DNA from 4 places in the Streptomyces sp. NPDC001219 genome. Region 1 is predicted to be linked to each of the others. Evidence: riboswitches for the same ligand, from Rfam matches in the RefSeq annotation. Region 1 holds a riboswitch; each other region holds the start of a gene.
What was found. Region 1 has a riboswitch for cobalamin ahead of ACWC9R_RS01590 (HoxN/HupN/NixA family nickel/cobalt transporter). Riboswitches for the same ligand answer to the same signal wherever they lie in the genome.

Region 1 (2,194 bases):
ACAGCAGCGGCAGGCACAGGATCGCGTACCAGGGCAGGCCCGCCGCGGCGCCGCTGCCCGCCATCACCATCAGGGTCACCTCGGTCGCGGTGTCGAAGCCGAGCCCGAAGAGGAAGCCGAGCGGGAACATCTGGCCGGGCCGGGAGATGGAGCGGGTGAACCGCCCCAGGAAGCGGTTCATGAAGCCGCGCGCGTCGAGGCGCTGCTCCAGCTCGGCCTCGTCGTAGCGGCCGTCGCGCAGCCCGCGGAAGACCCGCCAGATCCCGGCCAGCGCGATGAGGTTGAGGGCGGCGATGAGGTAGAGGAACGTGCCCGAGACCGTGGTGCCGACGGTGCCCAGGATCTGGTGCGTACGGGACTCGTCGTTGAGCAGGGTGCCGGCGAGCTGGGCGCCGCCGGCCACCAGGGCCGCCATCGCCACGACCACGCTGGAGTGGCCGAGGGCGAACCAGAAGCCGACCGAGACCGGACGCTTGCCGTCGGCCATCAGCTTGCGGGTGGTGTTGTCGATCGCGGCGATGTGGTCGGCGTCGAAGGCGTGCCGCATGCCGAGGGTGTACGCGGTGACGCCGAGCCCGACGCCGAAGACCTGGCTGCCGACGGCGTAGTGGTTCGGGACCACGAGCAGGAAGAGCACGCCGAAGGCGACGACGTGCAGCCCGGCTATGACGGCCATCAGGCCCGCGGTGCGGAGGGTGTCCTGCCGGCGCCAGCGGAACGCGGCGGGGGCAGGGGACTTGGGAGTATTGGTGGGCAGGGCCATCCGGACGGTCACGCTCCAGCACCTCGTGGATCACTTCGTGAGATGCCGTGGCCGGTCTCCTGGCTTGGGGTTACCACCCTGCCCCTTTGCAGCCTGGGGGAGGGTGCCCGTCTCCACCCCCGCCTTCCCGGCCGCGGGCTGCGGTCAGTGGCGCCGCGGACGCGTCAGGCGCCCGCGGAAGGGGTGGAAACTTCCCGATCACAGTGGCGAGGGCCGCTCCGGACTGGGACCACAAGGTCCGTCACCGGATTCCCGAGCACCACGGCCCGGCCACTCTAGCGGCCACCCCGGAGGCACGAGGGGTGTGGGGGTTCGCCGCCTCCGGAGGGCAGCGGTGCGCCGTGGGTCAGTAGTCCAGGGACGACAGGAAGGCGTGCAGTTCGTGATCGAAGAGCGGGGTGTTCTCCAGATTGACCATATGGGCCGCCCCCGGTATGCGGACTCTTCGGGCGCCGGGGACGGTCAGGGCTATCGCGTGGGCGTTGGCGGAGATGTCCCTGCTGTCGAGATCGCCGTCGAGCACGACCGTCGGCACCCGGATCTCGCCGAGGCGGTCGGCGGCGCCGACCTCCAGGGGTATACCGGCACCCATACCGTCGGCATGGACCTCCACATTGGCCGCTGCCGAGGCGCGCATCCGTTCGCGGAAGCCCGGGTGCACCGCGGACGGCTCACGATGCGGCCCGTCCACCCACATCCGCAGGAAGTGCTCGACATACCACTCCGCGCCGTCCGGTGTGCCGATCGCCGCCACCTGCTCCTTGATGTGCTCCAGCACGAAGGGGTCGGTGAAGGCCCGGCCACTGATCCCCGGTGAGGCCAGCGCGAGGGCCGTCACCCGGCCGGGGTGGGCGAGGGCGGTGTCGAGCGCGACCCGTGCGCCGTGGGAGAGGCCGACGAGAACGGCGCTGGAGACGTCGAGTGAGTCCAGCAGGGCGCACAGGTCGTCGTGGTTGGCGTAGTCCCCGGTCACGGTGGAGGACAGGCCGTGCCCGCGGAAGTCGTAACGGATCGCGCGCAGGCCGGAGTTGACCAGCCAGGTGAACTGCTCGTCCCACATGTGCTGGTCGAGCATGCCGCCGTGCAGCAGCACCACCGCGGGGCCCGAGCCGGCCGTCTCGTAGAACAGCTCGCCCTCGTCGACCGGCACGATGCCGTTGTCGATCTCGGACCAGGCGGTGATTCTCCGCGTCATTCCCCTGACCGTCCTTCGTGCATGAGAGGGGCCGGGGCGGGTCTGCCACCGCGGCCGTCCGACGTACCGTCGTTACCGATACTGCCGTTACCGTCGTTACTGCCTTCATTGATACGACTATCACGACTGTCCTGGCTGCCCTGACTGTCGGTTTCCTCCCGTGGAACGCGCGAGCCGTTCGCCAGGTGCCGGAATTCCTCGCCGAGCCGGTCGAGTACGTGCAGCGCGGTGCGGAC
Region 2 (2,194 bases), on a different contig from region 1:
GGAGGACGCGGCGGCCGCCGAGATCGCGCGGGCGCAGATCTGGCAGTGGCTGCGGCACGGCGCGGTCGACCGGGACACGGTGCTCGGGTTCCTGGACGACGAACTCGCCGCGCTGGGCGCCGCGTACCCGTGGGCGCGGCTCGACGAGGTCCGTGCGCTGTTCGAACGGGTCGCCCTGGCCAGGGAGTTGCCGGCCTCCTTCACCCCGGAGGCCTACGCCCGGCACCTGGTGCGCCGCGCGGAGGTCACGGCATGAGCGCGGGCCGTACGGCCGGGCGCGGGTGCCACCCCTACGACCAGGGCTGAGGGGCCCTGGGTCGCCGCCGGGCTGAGGGGCCCGGCGGTTGCGGGGTACGGGCGCGGAACGGAGAGCGAGGCCGTTCCGCGCCCTGCCACGTCCGTGCCGCCCCTCACTCTCCGGTGTCTCATGTCACATTCCGGTATGTGGGCAGAGGTGTCCGATACGGGGGCCGCGTTCTACGCTGGCCGGGCAACAGGTTCGCCCCGTCCGCCAGACGGGCCGCGTCGTAAGAGGGAACCCGGTGGGAATCCGGGACTGCCCCGCAGCGGTGAGTGGGAACGAACGCCGTCATACGCACTGGATCACGCGTCCGGGAAGCGACGGCCAGTAGGTGCCCGCCGGAGGTCTCCGGCAGGCGCGCCCGCGAGTCCGAAGACCTGCCCGTTGCCCGTGTGCGCCCCCGCGTGCACGGACATCCCGGTGACCTCGAGGGCGGGTCGGCGTCATACCAGGCGGTCCCGTGCGTGCCAGACGCACCGTGCTTCCGCTGGGTGTCCGTCACCCCTTCGCGTACCTCGTTCCGTCCCCGGGACCATGACACGTATTCGCGAAGGAGAATTCCGTGACAGCGAAGCCCGCAGCCGCGGCAGCACGGGCCACCGTGTACGGCTACCCCCGCCAGGGACAGCACCGCGAACTGAAGAAGGCCATCGAGGGCTACTGGAAGGGCACGGTCGGCGCCGACGCCCTCCGGGAGACCGCCCGCACCCTCCGTCGTTCCCACTGGCAGCAGCTGGCCGGCGCCGGCCTCCACGAAGTGCCCACCGGTGACTTCTCGTACTACGACCATGTGCTGGACACCAGCGTCATGGTCGGTGCCGTCCCGGACCGCCACCGCGCCGCCGTCGCGGCCGACGCCCTCGACGGCTACTTCGCGATGGCGCGCGGCACGCAGGACGTGGCGCCGCTGGAGATGACCAAGTGGTTCGACACCAACTACCACTACCTGGTGCCCGAGCTGGGGCCGGACACCGTCTTCACCGCCGACTCCGGCAAGCAGGTCGCCGAGCTCAGGGAGGCCCTCACCCTCGGTCTCGCCGCCCGGCCGGTGCTCGTCGGGCCGGTCACCTACCTCCTGTTGTCGAAGCCCGCCCCCGGCGTGGCCGCCGACTTCGAGCCGCTGACGCTCCTGGACCGGCTGCTGCCGGTCTACGCGGAGGTCCTCGCCGACCTGCGCGCCGCCGGAGCCGAGTGGGTGCAGCTCGACGAGCCCGCCCTCGTCCAGGACCGCACCCCGGCCGAACTCAACGCCGCCGCGCGCGCCTACCGCGAGCTGGGCGGCCTCACCGACCGGCCGCAGCTCCTGGTCGCCTCGTACTTCGACCGGCTCGGCGACGCACTGCCCGTCCTGGCCAAGGCCCCGGTGGAGGGTCTGGCGCTCGACTTCACCGACGCGGCCGCGGCCAACCTCGACGCGCTGGCGGCGGTCGGCGGGCTGCCCGGCAAGCGCCTGGTGGCGGGCGTGGTCAACGGCCGCAATATCTGGATCAACGACCTGGAGAAGTCGCTGGCCACCCTCGGCACCCTGCTCGGCCTGGCCGAACGGGTCGACGTGGCCGCGTCCTGCTCACTGCTGCACGTGCCGCTGGACGCCGCCGTCGAGCGCGACATCGACCCGCAGATCGTGCGCTGGCTGGCCTTCGCCAAGCAGAAGACCGCGGAGCTGGTGACCCTGGCCCGGGGTCTGACGCGGGGCACCGACACCATCGCCGCCGAACTCGCCGCGAACCGCGCCGACCTGGCCTCCCGGGCCAACTCCGCCCTCACCCACGACCCGGCCGTCCGGGCGCGGGCCGCCGCCGTCACCGACGCCGACGGCCGCCGTGCGCAGCCGTACGCCGAGCGCGCCACGGCCCAGCGTGCGCACCTCGGCCTGCCGCTGCTGCCGACCAC
Region 3 (2,194 bases), on a different contig from region 1:
CACCAGGTCGGTGCCGCCGAAGGACCGCGGGTCGGTACCGGTGGCATGCGCGGCCAGCACCAGCTGCGCGTACGCGGCGGGCCCGCTCTGCTTCGCCCAGTCCGCCGCGTTCTTCTCCAGCCACTTCAGCGGCTTCGCGGCGGCGGCACCATGGCCACCGGCGGCCAGTGCCACCACGGCGTCGGCGGTGTTGCCGACGTCGGGCTGCTTCTCGGCGCCCGGCATCGCGGACAGCAGATGCTGCCCGTTCTTGTCGAGCTGCGCGACGAGATAGGCGGCGCCGCCCTCAGCGGCCTGCCCCAGGTCGCCCTTGCCCGCCTTGTCCGTCTTCTCGCCCCCGCCGTCCTTGCAGTCCAGCGGCTTGACCGGGCGGTCCGCACGGTCGTCGGCGGGCGCGACGACGAAGCCCTTGCCGAGCGCTCCGGTCGCGGCGGCCGCGGTGGCGTCGGCGTTCGGGGCGGCGCCCTTGAGCTGGAAGGTGAACGCGCCGCGCTCGCCCTCCTTCGCGTCGCAGCCCAGCTGGAAGGTGAGCAGCCCGTCGTCAGGGGTCTTGGCACCCTTCTTCGACGTCACGGACCCCGGCTTCTCGCCCGCCGCCGCGAGCGCGCCGATGACCACGGACGTGGAGTTGGCGTCGCTGGCCGAGCCGGGCACCGAGCTCCAGCCGCCGTCGTCGTTCTGCACCGACTTCAGCCAGCCCACGGCCTTCCGCACGGTGTCGCTCTGCCCGCCGAGCGCGGCCAGCGCCTGCACCGCGGCGGCCGTCTGGTTGGTGTCCCGCAGGGTCTTGGCGTCACAGGCCTTGCCGGGGTCGGCACGGAAGGCGCTGAACGAGCCGTCGGCGCACTGCTGCCCGACCAGCCAGCGCACGGCGGACCCCGCGGGCCGCAGCCCCACCGTGTCCTGCGCCAGCAGCGCCAGCGACTGCCGCCAGACCCCGTCGTACTGCGGGTCCTTGCTGCCGTGCAGGCCGTCCGGCAGCTTCTTCGGGGAAGTGGACGGGGCGGCGTCGGCGTACGCGGCGGGGGCAGCGGCCGCGCCCAGCACCACCGCGGCGGCCAGCGCCGTGGCGGTGCGGCGCGCCAGGAGGGCGACGGGGTGCGTCAGGGGGGCCTGGTGAGCCATGGAAGCCATGGAAGCCATGGGGGCCATCGGGTCGGTGCCTCTCGGGTCGGGTCGCGGCGGTCTACGCAGCCACGCTCGGCCGGCCGCCCGCGCACCGACCCCCTGGGGATCACGGGCGCGGTGGCACCGGGCTCAGCTCCGTATACCTCGACGGTGCCGCGCACCGGGCCGTCCCAGTGGCGGACGTTTCCGGTGGCGGGAGCCTTGGTCGTGCCCCCTCGGGTGCTCCGGCTCGTACGGCCGTCCCTGCCGGTCCAGCCGGCGCGGTACGGACGGGCCGTCCTCACGGTTGCGGGTCAGCGCCGGATTTCCACCGGCTTCCCCCGATCGGGTACGGATGAAGTTGTCCCGCACACCTTAACCGGCACCCGCCGGGCACTCGCTCGCACGTACGAGCCACGTCTGAGGGCGCGAGCCGGGGGCGGCCGCCCCCGAACGCCAACCCGAAGGCCCCACCGAACGCCGGGCCGATCCGCCCGCCCTCACACCGCCCGGTACCGCACCGGTTCGCTCCCCGGCACCGGCTCCGCGTGCCCCAGCTTCACCAGCCGGCGCAGATGGGCCTCGGCCTCCGAGACGGCGATGTTGCGGGACCCGTAAGGGATCTGCTCCCAGGGCCGGTTCCACTCCATGGCCACGGCGAGTTCCCAGACGGTGCGCGGTTCCCGGAGCAGGGCCCGCAGCCGGTCCAGCCGCTCCTGGTGGTGGGCGATCAGCGCGCGCACCCGGCCACCGGCGTCGGTGAAGGCGTGCTGGTGGGCGGGCAGCACCTCGGCGGGGCCGAGCCGGCCGACGCGTTCGAGGGAGTCGAGGTAGTCGCCGAGCGGGTCGGCGCCCTCCGCCCCGTGCGGGCCGGGCGGAACCCCTTCGCTGTCCGGGGCCTCGTACAGGCCGATGTGCGGCGTGATGCCGGGCAGCAGGTGGTCGCCGGAGAACAGCCGGCCGAAGCCGGGGGCCCGTGCCGAGGGGTGTGCCTCCTCCAGGTGGAGGCACACATGGCCGGGGGTGTGGCCGGGCGTCCAGATGGCGCGCACCCGGCGGCCCGGCAGGTCGAGCAGTTCGCCGGGGT
Region 4 (2,194 bases), on a different contig from region 1:
GGGCGGTGCGAGGAGCTTGCAGCAGTCCTCGTCCGGCAGCACGGAGATCTCCGCGGTGCCGATGGACCGGGCCTCGTCGATGATCTCCTGCTTCTCCCAGCCGACCAGCGGTCGCAGCACCGGCAGGGTTGCCGCCTCGTCGACGGCCGCCATGTTCGCCAGGGTCTGGCTGGCCACCTGCCCCAGGCTGTCACCGGTCACCAGAGCCTCCGCCCGGGTCCGGCCCGCCAGCGCGGAAGCGGCGCGGACCATCAGCCGTCGCTGGGCGACGACCTGGAGCCTGCCGGCCCCCGCGATGGCCAGCTGCTTCTGTGCGTGGCCGAGCGCGATGACATGCAGCCGCCCACCGGGCTGGTAGCGGTTGAGTTCACGGGCGAGGGCGTACGCCTTGTAGACCGAAGCGGCGTTCGTGTACGGAGCGCCGGTGAAGTGGACGAAGTCGCAGTGCAGTCCGCGGCGCATCGCCCGGTAGGCCGCCACGGGCGAGTCGTAACCGCCGGAGAGCAGTACCAGGGCGCGTCCGCTGGAGCCCACGGGCAGTCCGCTCGGTCCCTGGTGACGGCTCCAGGAGACGTAGCTCTCCTTGTGGTCGATCTCGACCGAGATCAGTACGTCCGGGTTGGAGAGGTTCACCGGCAGGGGGCCCAGGGCTTCCCGGACGCGGGCCCCGAGAAAGCGCTCGAACTGCGAGGAGGTCATCTCGAAGTTCTTGTTCCGCCGCTTGACCCGCACGGCGAAGCTGATTCCCGGCCGTTCCGTACGAGCGGCGGCCAGCGCCTCCACAGCCGTCTCGGTGATGTCCGACACGGTGCTCGGAACGCGCAGGGCAGGCTCCACCGAGTTGAACCCGATCACCCGGCGGGCGCGCTCCACGAGGTCCTCCAAGGGAACCTCGCCGCCGAGTACGGTCACGTTCTGGCCGGACTTGATCCATGTGGAACCGCCGATACCGCGCAGGGCGCCACGGAGGTTGTCGTGCAGCCGCTCGGTGAACACATGCCGGTTGCGGCCCTTGAGGAAGACCTCACCATGCTTGAGCAGGACACAGGGCCCGCTCGGGCGGGGTGCTCTGGGGGAGGGGATGGCGGGCATGCTCGGTTCGCCGGGCACGAAACTCTCCTTCGCGAGTCGTCGTGAGGGCCGGCGCCGGGCCGCGAACGGGGCGGGGGCCCGCCCGTCCCCGCTCTGCGCAGGGCTGGGTGGAACACACCACTCGCTCAGCGGTCCCGCTACCGGGACGCGTGGAACCGTGCGTGGTGATCGCACCCCGCACGAGCAGTGGCAGGTCTTCGGACTCGTGAGCACACCCCGGAGGACGGGACACCTACTGACCGTCGCTTCCCAGGTCACACGCGGGCCCAGTGCTTCATGACGGCGATCGTTCCCACTCACCGCTGCGAGGCAGTCCCGGATTCCCACCGGGTTCCCTCTTGCGACACCCCGCCTGGCGGGCGGGGCGAACCAGCTGCCGGTCCAGGGTAGACAAGGTGGCGGGCATTCAGTGAACCAGACCTTGGCTGTCCACTTTGGGCCGGGACGGCCGGTTCAAGAGGCTATTGGGTATTCTGAGGAAGAGGGCCGCTGACCCGTAGGTTCAGGGTCTGTACGTTGTGGGCGTTACGGCATCGAATACGCGCCTTACCGCACGTGCGGTTTTTCAGCACGCAGAATGTCCGGTATCGCGGAGCCTTTAACTTCCGCTGCTCGATGTGGGCGCTGGGCTGCTTAAGGTGCATCTCCAGCAGTTTTCCTCAACCACCATTTCTGTGGTGGAGAGTGAAAGAAGCTCGGCCTCCACAGTGGTGCAAGGACCGGCCGTCCAGGCGCGCAGACGTCCCACCGCCGCATCGAGCATGTAGACCGGTGCACAGGCACCCCTCGGGGCGAGCCTGGAGAGCGGCCCCTGCACGCGACGTTCACCAGAGTCGGCGTCAGATCCGGTGGGCATACTGCTTTCGCGCAGTGTAGGAGCGAGGAGGGGAGAGTGTGTTGGACGGGACGCCGGAATCACGTCATGGCCGTGGCTGGAGTGAGGCAGAGGACGCCACGCTCGTCGACGGCGTACGCGAGGGGTTGGACCAGCAGCAGCTCGCCGAGAGACTCGGCCGCTCTCCTGCCTCCGTCCTCTACCGGCTGGAACAGTTCGCTCTGCCGGCCGCTTCGGACGACAACGACCCGCTGGAATGGCTACGAG

Region 2: another riboswitch for cobalamin. It lies ahead of metE (5-methyltetrahydropteroyltriglutamate--homocysteine S-methyltransferase); the one in region 1 lies ahead of ACWC9R_RS01590 (HoxN/HupN/NixA family nickel/cobalt transporter).
Region 3: another riboswitch for cobalamin. It lies ahead of ACWC9R_RS21675 (prenyltransferase/squalene oxidase repeat-containing protein); the one in region 1 lies ahead of ACWC9R_RS01590 (HoxN/HupN/NixA family nickel/cobalt transporter).
Region 4: another riboswitch for cobalamin. It lies ahead of thiI (tRNA uracil 4-sulfurtransferase ThiI); the one in region 1 lies ahead of ACWC9R_RS01590 (HoxN/HupN/NixA family nickel/cobalt transporter).

The regions. Positions count from the first base shown of each region.
Region 1 is NZ_JBSFJF010000002.1:21,623-23,816, reverse strand. It holds partial or broken gene ACWC9R_RS01590 (HoxN/HupN/NixA family nickel/cobalt transporter) at 1-797, opposite strand, end outside; cobalamin riboswitch at 796-1,042, opposite strand; gene ACWC9R_RS01585 (alpha/beta fold hydrolase) at 1,110-1,958, opposite strand; gene ACWC9R_RS01580 (MarR family winged helix-turn-helix transcriptional regulator) at 1,955-2,194, opposite strand, start outside.
Region 2 is NZ_JBSFJF010000006.1:96,489-98,682, reverse strand. It holds partial or broken gene ACWC9R_RS05685 (malate synthase A) at 1-256, shown strand, start outside; cobalamin riboswitch at 479-700, shown strand; gene metE (5-methyltetrahydropteroyltriglutamate--homocysteine S-methyltransferase) at 864-2,194, shown strand, end outside.
Region 3 is NZ_JBSFJF010000033.1:75,644-77,837, reverse strand. It holds gene ACWC9R_RS21675 (prenyltransferase/squalene oxidase repeat-containing protein) at 1-1,143, opposite strand, end outside; cobalamin riboswitch at 1,379-1,500, opposite strand; gene ACWC9R_RS21670 (MBL fold metallo-hydrolase) at 1,608-2,194, opposite strand, start outside.
Region 4 is NZ_JBSFJF010000019.1:129,118-131,311, forward strand. It holds gene thiI (tRNA uracil 4-sulfurtransferase ThiI) at 1-1,092, opposite strand, end outside; cobalamin riboswitch at 1,264-1,482, opposite strand.